One region of the Pseudorhodoplanes sinuspersici genome, then DNA from elsewhere that is predicted to be linked to it. Evidence: predicted binding sites of a transcription regulator. Region 1 holds the regulator's gene; the other holds the start of a gene.
What was found. The regulator PhoB, encoded in region 1, activates phosphate uptake and scavenging genes when phosphate is short. The targets are predictions, from matches to a motif close to TGTCATNNANCTGTCAT.
Positions count from the first base shown of each region.

Region 1 (4,131 bases):
GGAAGGCGCCTTCGAACGTAATGATGCCGACGCGTTCGGGCTGGCCATTGGCCGCATGGAATTTGCGCGCGGTCTTGATCGCCGCTTCCATCGCCTCCGCGCCGGAATTGGCGAAAAAGACCACATCGGCAAAGCTCGCGCTGCACAGACGCTTGGCGAGCTTTTCAGCCTCCGGCATCTGGAACAGGTTCGAGACGTGCCAGAGCTTGTGAGCCTGGTCGGTCAGCGCTTCCACGAGGACAGGATGCGCATGACCCAGCACATTGACGGCAACGCCGGACGAGAAATCCAGATAGCGCTCTCCCGTCGTGGCCGTGAGCCACACCCCTTCTCCCCGCTCAAAAGCGAGTTCGGCACGGGCGTAAGTCGGCAGAAGATGTGAGAGCACGGCGATGGTCCGGCAGAATTTGCGTCCCAAGACGCAGAACAAAAACGAAATATGCCGCCCCGGCGGGCGGCACTTATGCACATTCTAGGTGTGCTCCCCCCGCTGTCAACACACGCGAACGGTAATGCAATGCCGCATTTCGTTGAATAAAGCGAGGAAATGAACACCTTTATGGGGATGTGGCTTCGCGGACTCTTGCGGCCGAGTCCAGCCATCTTGTAGTGTCCCATCTGTCGGATACGACATCTCGTGCGGCGGACCTAAATTCAAATCTACCAGTGGTGTGCGTAGCGTCGGCGGCTTTGCGCTGCCCGATGAGGGATTCGGATTCCGCGAACACCATGCTGACAGGAGAGGCTCAATGACGTGGACGGACGAACGGGTCGAGCAACTCAAAAAGCTCTGGTCGGATGGCCTTTCAGCCAGCCAGATCGCGGCGGAACTCGGCGGAATTACCCGGAATGCGGTGATCGGCAAGGTCCACCGTCTCGGGCTTTCCGGACGGACAAAGGCGCCCTCGGCCAGCGCGCCGCGGCCGCGCAAGCCACGAACGACCCATATGCTGAGGGTCGCAAGACCCGTGGTCCGGGGGAATACGGCCCTGGCGCATGCCTACGCCTATGACTACGAAGTCGAGCCCGAACAGGCGCCGGTCGAAAATGTCGTTCCGATGGGCCAGCGCCGCACCTTGCTCGAGCTCAACGAACAGACCTGCCGGTGGCCGATCGGCGACCCCGCGACCCAGGACTTCTATTTCTGCGGCGGCCATGCACTGACCAGCCTGCCCTATTGCGCCTATCACTCGCGCATCGCCTATCAGCCGCCGGCGGCGCGGCGCGACAAGCGGCCGGCCCATCGCTGAGCATCGCGGCGGACGAGCAGACGAAAGAAAACGCCCCGGACCACAATCCGGGGCGTTTCTTTTTCAGATCATGCGGGTTCAGCGATAGCGCGGATCTATCGATCAGCTCGCCTTGCCGAAGCGATCGTCGATCGAATAGCCCGAGCCACGCACGGTCCGGATCGGATCGCCGTCACGGCCGCGATTGAGCGCCTTGCGCAGCCGACCGACATGCACATCGACCGTGCGTTCGTCGATATAGACTTCGCTGCCCCAGACGCCGTCGAGCAACTGCTCGCGCGTGAAAACGCGGCCCGGACGCTCCATCAGAAATTCCAGCAACCGGAATTCCGTCGGCCCAAGATCCACATCACGGCCACCACGCGAGACCCGCTTCTTCACCCGGTCAAGCTCGATCTCGCCGAGCGTCAGAATATCGGCCAGCCGTTCCGGCCGGGACCGGCGCAGCAGGGCGCGAATACGCGCCACAAGTTCCGGCACCGAAAACGGCTTGGTGACGTAATCGTCCGCACCGGTCGACAGACCGCGCACGCGCTCGCTCTCCTCGCCGCGCGCGGTCAGCATGATGATCGGCATCGACTTGGTTTCAGGGCGCGTCCGCAACCGCCGGCACAGCTCGATTCCCGAGAGACCCGGCAACATCCAGTCGAGCACGACAAGGTCTGGCGTGCTTTCCCGCAGCCGCGTATCGGCATCGTCGCCGCGGGTCACGGTTTCGACCTCGTAACCCTCGGTCTCAAGATTATAGCGCAACAGGAGAGAAAGCGGTTCCTCGTCTTCGACAATCAGGATGCGCGCATTCGGTCCACTCATCATCAGCGTCTCATTCAGCCTTGGATGCCGACGGGCGCAAAGCTGGTGGTGTCGGCTTTCGGACGTTCGAGCGTCAACGGCTCGCCCTTCATCATGTAATGCACCGTCTCGGCGATATTGGTCGCATGATCGCCCATCCGCTCGATATTCTTGGCCGAGAACAGAAGATGGATGCAGAAGGTGATGTTGCGCGGGTCTTCCATCATATAGGTCAGCAATTCGCGGAACAGCGACACGCACATCGCATCGATTTCCTCGTCACGCTTCCACACCTCCATCGCATCGTCGATGTTGCGGGCGGCATAGGCATCCAGCACCCGCTTGAGCTGGGTCAGAACCAGCGTGCCCATATGTTCGACGCCGCGGATCAGCTTCAGCGAGGGGTATTCGCCATTGAGATCCAGCACCCGCTTGCTGATATTCTTGGCCAGGTCGCCGATCCGCTCGATCTCGTTGGCGACGCGCATTGCGCCGACGACCTCGCGCAGGTCGACCGCCATCGGCTGGCGGCGCGCAATCGTCAGAACCGCCTTTTCCTCGATTTCCCGCTGAAGGGTGTCAACCTGCTCGTCCGATGCGATCACCTTGAGCGCCGTGGTCGTATCCCGGCGCGTCAGAGCGTGAACCGACTCGGCAATTTCCTTCTCGGCGAGGCCGCCCATTTCGGCGACCATGCGATTGAGTTCCTGCAGGTCGGCGTCGAAGGCCTTGGTAATATGGTTAGACATTGTCTCGTCCTCGCTCTTGCAGCGGCCGGTCAGCCGAAGCGACCGGTGATGTAATCCTGTGTCCGACGATCATGTGGTGTCGTGAAGACCGTTTCTGTAGGGCCCTCCTCCACCAGATTGCCGAGATGGAAGAAAGCGGTCCGCTGCGATACGCGGGCGGCCTGCTGCATCGAGTGGGTCACGATGATGATCGTGAAGTTCTGCCTCAATTCGTCGATCAGCTCTTCGATACGCGCGGTCGCGATCGGATCGAGCGCCGAACACGGCTCGTCCATCAGGATCACTTCCGGACCCACAGCGATCGCCCGGGCGATGCAAAGACGCTGCTGCTGACCGCCGGAAAGCCCGGTGCCAGGATCGGACAAGCGATCCTTCACCTCTTCGTAAAGACCGGCCCTTTTCAGACTGGCGGTGACGATTTCGTCGAGATCGGCCTTCGAGCGGGCCATGCCGTGAATGCGGGGACCATAGGCCACGTTCTCGTAGATCGACTTCGGGAACGGATTCGGCTTCTGGAACACCATGCCGACACGCGCACGCAACTGCACAACATCGAGGGATTTGTCATAGATATCGAGATTGTCGATCTCGATATTGCCCGTCACCCGCGCCGACGGGATGGTGTCGTTCATGCGGTTGATGCAACGCAGGAAGGTCGACTTGCCGCAACCCGACGGTCCGATGAATGCCATCACCGAGCGCTCGGGAATATCGACACTGACATCCTTCAAGGCGTGCTTGTCGCCGTAATAGACGTTGACGTTGCGTGCGACCACTTTGGCCGGCGCCTTCGCAGCATCGGCCACAACAGCATCGGCTGCGGGTTTAACCATGGCATTCATAGCCAGCATCTCCAACTCCCGATTTCTTACCAGCGCCGCTCGAAGCGTTTACGCAGGATGATTGCAGTACCGTTCATGACAAACAGGAAGGCCAGAAGCACCATGATCGCAGCGGCGGTGCGCGCCTGGAAACCGATTTCCGGCAAATCAGACCACAGATAGATTTGAACCGGCATCACTGTCGCAGATTGAAAGATGCTGGTGGCAGGCTCGACGATGAACGCGACCATGCCGATCATGAGGAGCGGCGCAGTCTCGCCGAGCGCATGCGCCATGCCGATGATCGTGCCGGTCATGATGCCCGGCATCGCCAGCGGCAGAACATGGTGGAAGATCGCCTGCTGTTTCGAGGCGCCAATGCCGAGGGCAGCCTCCTTGATGGAGGGTGGAACCGCCTTCAAGGCAGCACGCGATGCGATGATGATCGTCGGCAGCACCAGCAGCGCCAGGACCAGGCCGCCCACCAATGGCGCGGAGCGCGGCAGTCCGAAGAAATTG
Region 1 covers NZ_CP021112.1:1,172,661-1,176,791, forward strand. Annotated here, with positions in the region: gene CAK95_RS05855 (aspartate aminotransferase family protein) at 1-388, opposite strand, end outside; gene CAK95_RS05860 (GcrA family cell cycle regulator) at 750-1,250, shown strand; gene phoB (phosphate regulon transcriptional regulator PhoB) at 1,353-2,066, opposite strand; gene phoU (phosphate signaling complex protein PhoU) at 2,078-2,791, opposite strand; gene pstB (phosphate ABC transporter ATP-binding protein PstB) at 2,821-3,624, opposite strand; partial or broken gene pstA (phosphate ABC transporter permease PstA) at 3,660-4,131, opposite strand, start outside.

Region 2 (4,131 bases), 560 kb from region 1:
GACCAACGCGATATCGCGCCACGCGAGACCCGCTTTCAGCACCAGCGCGTTATAGCCGTCATTTTCCGCGCCGCCGCGCATGACAACGAGGAAGCAGCTTTCCAGTGCGCCTTCCACCTTTTTGAGGTCGATCGCCTGGCCGTCGGCACTTTCCAGCGTCATGTCGTGCAGCCAGACATGCTTTCCGGTCGGGCGGATTTCATAAGTGCGTTCGTCGACGACCTTGAAGCCCATATTCTCAAGGACCGGAACGCGGCTGGAGAGCGGGATCGCGCCGTCAAAGCTCCACACTTTCAGCCCGATGCAGTGGCCGTCGGCGCCGTGCGGCGCATAGAAATCCATGCTGAGCGGGCGCTCCGCCGACAGCCCTTCCATCGTGCGGATATCGGCAACAGCAATGGCCGGCGAATAGCGATCGCGATAGCTCGGGCGGAAGGCGTCGCGATAGCGCTCGAGCAATTGACGCGCCTGTTGCGGTTCGCGGTTTTGCAGCAGTTGCTGAGAGAGGTCGTCGGTCCAGGTCCGGATCAGAGCGGTAATGCCGGTCTCAAGCGTGATCCGGTCGGGGTCGTCCATCGGCTCGGCCGAACGCGCGACAATGAAATGCGCGCGCACCAGCGGGCCTTCCGGCAAGAACAGGCTGAGGCCGCTGACATGGCCCTTGTATTCTCTCGCCAGCAGGTCGCCGACGGATGTGATGACATCGGTCGATGAACGATCGCGGGGCAGATAAACGAGGACCGACATGAAGCGATCGAATCGGTCGCGCCGCGGCAGCACGCGCACGCGCGGCCGCTCCTCAAGCTGCAGGATCAGCATCGAGAACTGGAACAGCAAGTCGTCGTCGATGCGGAACAGGTCGTCGCGCGGATAAGTCTCGAGCGTATTCACCAGCGCCTTGCCGGAATGGCTCGACGAGGAGAAGCGCGCACGCTTCATCAATGCATCCACCTTGCGGCGCAGATAGGGGATCGACCGTGTCGAGCGCGTATAGGCGGTGGAGGTGAACAGGCCGACGATGCGGATTTCGCCCGTTACCACGCCATTGGCGTCGAAGCGCTTGACGCTGACGCAATCCATGAACACGCGGCGATGCACGCGCGAACGCAGGCTCGCCTTGGTGATCATCAACGCATTCGGCTCGCCGTAGTAGGTCTGCAGGCCATGCAGGATGACGTCTTCACCGGCGCGACCTTTCAGTTCGTTGCGGTCCGGACGACGCAACACGCCGAGACCGGAATCCGGCACCATGGCCGGTTCGCGGTTCGGTCCGCTGAGGCGATAGTCGCGCATGCCGAGGAAGGTGAAATTCTCGGCCACCAGCCATTCCAGAAAATCCACCGCTTCGGAGACCTCACCCGCCGGCAGGGGCGGCGGGTTGGTTTTCATATCGGCGATCAGGTCACCGACGCGGCCGAGCATCGGCCGCCAGTCGCGCACGGCGGCCGTGACATCGGCCAGGACTTTCTCGAAGCCCTCGATCAGCGACGCCCGCGCTGCTTCATCGTCGATCCGGTCGACATGGATATGCATGAAACTTTCGCGGAGCACTGTTTCGGTGGTCGGGTCTTCCGCGGCCACCTGTTCGAGATGGCCGTTCTGATCGCGGGCCACCGCGAGGATCGGATGCACGACCAGCCGCACGGTCATGTTGCGGGCGGTCAGCTCCGCCATGATCGAATCGAGCAGGAACGGCATGTCGTCGTTGAGCAGCTCGATCACCGAAATCGCGCGGGTCTTGTCGGCATCCGGCGTCACGTCCGGGGCATAGATGCGGATCTTCGGGACGCCCGGCTTGCGTACCGCCATGAATTCGTAGGCCTGGGTGGCCAGAGCCGCGAGTTCCGCCGGGTTGTAAACGGCGATATCCTCGACGGAGGCGCGGGAAAACAGCCGCGCCACAAATCCCTCTGGCACCGCAGTGCCCTTGAGAAACTGCCCGGCCTTGTCGATCAATTGCCGGAGGCCCTTGTCTTCGGCGCTGACGGCAACGTGCTGGATATTCATGGCCTGCGACTCATTTCGTTGTGGTGGCGGAGTGTTCCCTACCGGCGGACAACCGTCGAGGGCTGGTGCGAGGGCTTGGGAAACGGCCCCGCGATGAATAGGTGGGGAGTTTGCAGCGCAATATGCAATGTGCGTTTTCGCCCCCGGGATCCGGCGATACGCTTGAGTTCGATCGAAGATAAGGGAGCATCGCGTGGCAAGACCACAGAACAAAACGGGCCAATCGATGGTGAAGCCTGAGCCGGTCCAAAGCCCGCGGAGCAAAGCACCGCGATATGACAAATCCAAGACGAAGACGTCGGCGATCATCGCATCCAAAACGATCGCATCCAAGGCGAAGTATGCGAATGGTTCACAGGCGGCGACCCGTATTCCGCCCGCAGCCGAAAACGATGATGTCATGGTTATCGCGCTGTCGCTGCCGAAGCCATCGCTGAACGAATCGATGTCGGCCTATTTCAAGAAATGCGAGGAGAAACTCGGCTTCGTGCCGAATGTGCTGAAGGCCTATGCCTTCGACATGGGCAAGCTCGAAGCTTTTGTTGCGATGTATAACGACCTGATGCTGGCGCCATCGGGCCTGAGCAAGCTCGAACGAGAGATGATCGCCGTCGCGGTGTCGTCGCACAACAAATGCTATTATTGCCTGGTCGCGCATGGTGCCGCTGTGCGGCAGATGGCGGACGATCCGGTGCTCGGCGAATTGATGGCGATGAACTATCGCGCCGCGCGCTTGTCGAAGCGGCAGCGCGCGATGCTCGATTTCGCGGTCAAGCTGACAGCCGAGCCTTGGGCGATCGAGGATCACGACCGCGAGGCCTTGCGCCGCGCCGGCTTTTCCGATCGTGATATCTGGGATATTTCCGCCGTTGCCGGCTTCTTCAATATGTCGAACCGGGTGGCCTCTGCGACCGATATGCGGCCGAACAGCGCTTATCACGCGCAAGCGCGATGACTGGCACGTCTGGCATTTAGAGACATGATGCGAAAATTCCTGACTGCCGCGGCCATTGCGATGGCCGCTCTCTCTCCCGTCTTTGCTCCCGCTTTTGCGCAGGACGTGGTTCTGACGCCATCGCGGCCGCTGTTCGATATCCCGGCCGTGCAGCCGGTGACCGCCCGCAACGGCATGGTGGTGGCGCAGGAGGCGCTCGCCGCGCGCATCGGCGCCGATATTCTCAAAGCCGGCGGCAATGCCGTGGACGCCGCGGTCGCGACCGGCTTTGCCATGGCGGTGACTTATCCGCGCGCCGGCAATATCGGCGGCGGCGGTTTCATGGTCATTCATCTGCAAAAGAACAGGCAGGATATCGCGATCGATTATCGCGAGATGGCGCCGGCGGCGATCACACGGACGAGCTTTCTCAACGAGCAGGGCGACGCAGATCCGCAGAAATCCGTCGCCAATGGTCTCGCGGTCGGCGTGCCGGGAACGGTCGCCGGGCTGGCGCTGGCGCATCGCAAATACGGCTCGGGCAAATTCACGCTGGCTCAGTTGATCGCACCGGCGGTGGCGCTGGCCCGCGATGGCTTCATCGTCGATGGCGATCTGGCCGATACGTTCCATACCGCGCGGCCGCTGTTCGCGCGCTGGCCGTCATCGGCGAAGGTGTTTCTGAAACCCGACGGCCAAACCTATGGCAAGGGCGACAGGCTGATCCAGACCGATCTCGCCCATACGCTGGAAGCGATCGGCAAAAACGGGCCGCGCGCCTTTTATGAAGGGCCGATCGCCGAGAAGATCGCCGCTGCCGTGCGCGGTGCTGGCGGCGTGATGACCGCGGACGACCTCAAGGCCTATCGCGCGGTGGAACGCGCGCCGGCACGCGGGCGCTATCGCGGCTATGACATCGTTTCGATGCCGCCGCCGTCCTCGGGCGGACTGCATCTGATCCAGATCCTCAACATTCTCGAAGGCTATGACCTGAAAAAGTCCGGCGCGGCGACGCCGGAAACCGCGCATCATCTGGCCGAGGCGATGAAGCGCGCCTATGCCGATCGCGCGGTCTATCTCGGCGATCCGGATTTCGTGAAAGTGCCGGCGCGGGCGCTGATGTCGAAACGCTACGCCACGAGCCTGCGCACCGGCATCGGCGAACAGGCGACGCCCTCGACCGCGATCCG
Region 2 covers NZ_CP021112.1:1,731,855-1,735,985, forward strand. Annotated here, with positions in the region: gene CAK95_RS08495 (NAD-glutamate dehydrogenase) at 1-2,007, opposite strand, end outside; gene CAK95_RS08500 (peroxidase-related enzyme) at 2,408-2,962, shown strand; gene ggt (gamma-glutamyltransferase) at 2,987-4,131, shown strand, end outside.
Region 2: the regulator PhoB is predicted to act here: its motif matches at 2,283-2,299, upstream of CAK95_RS08495 (NAD-glutamate dehydrogenase).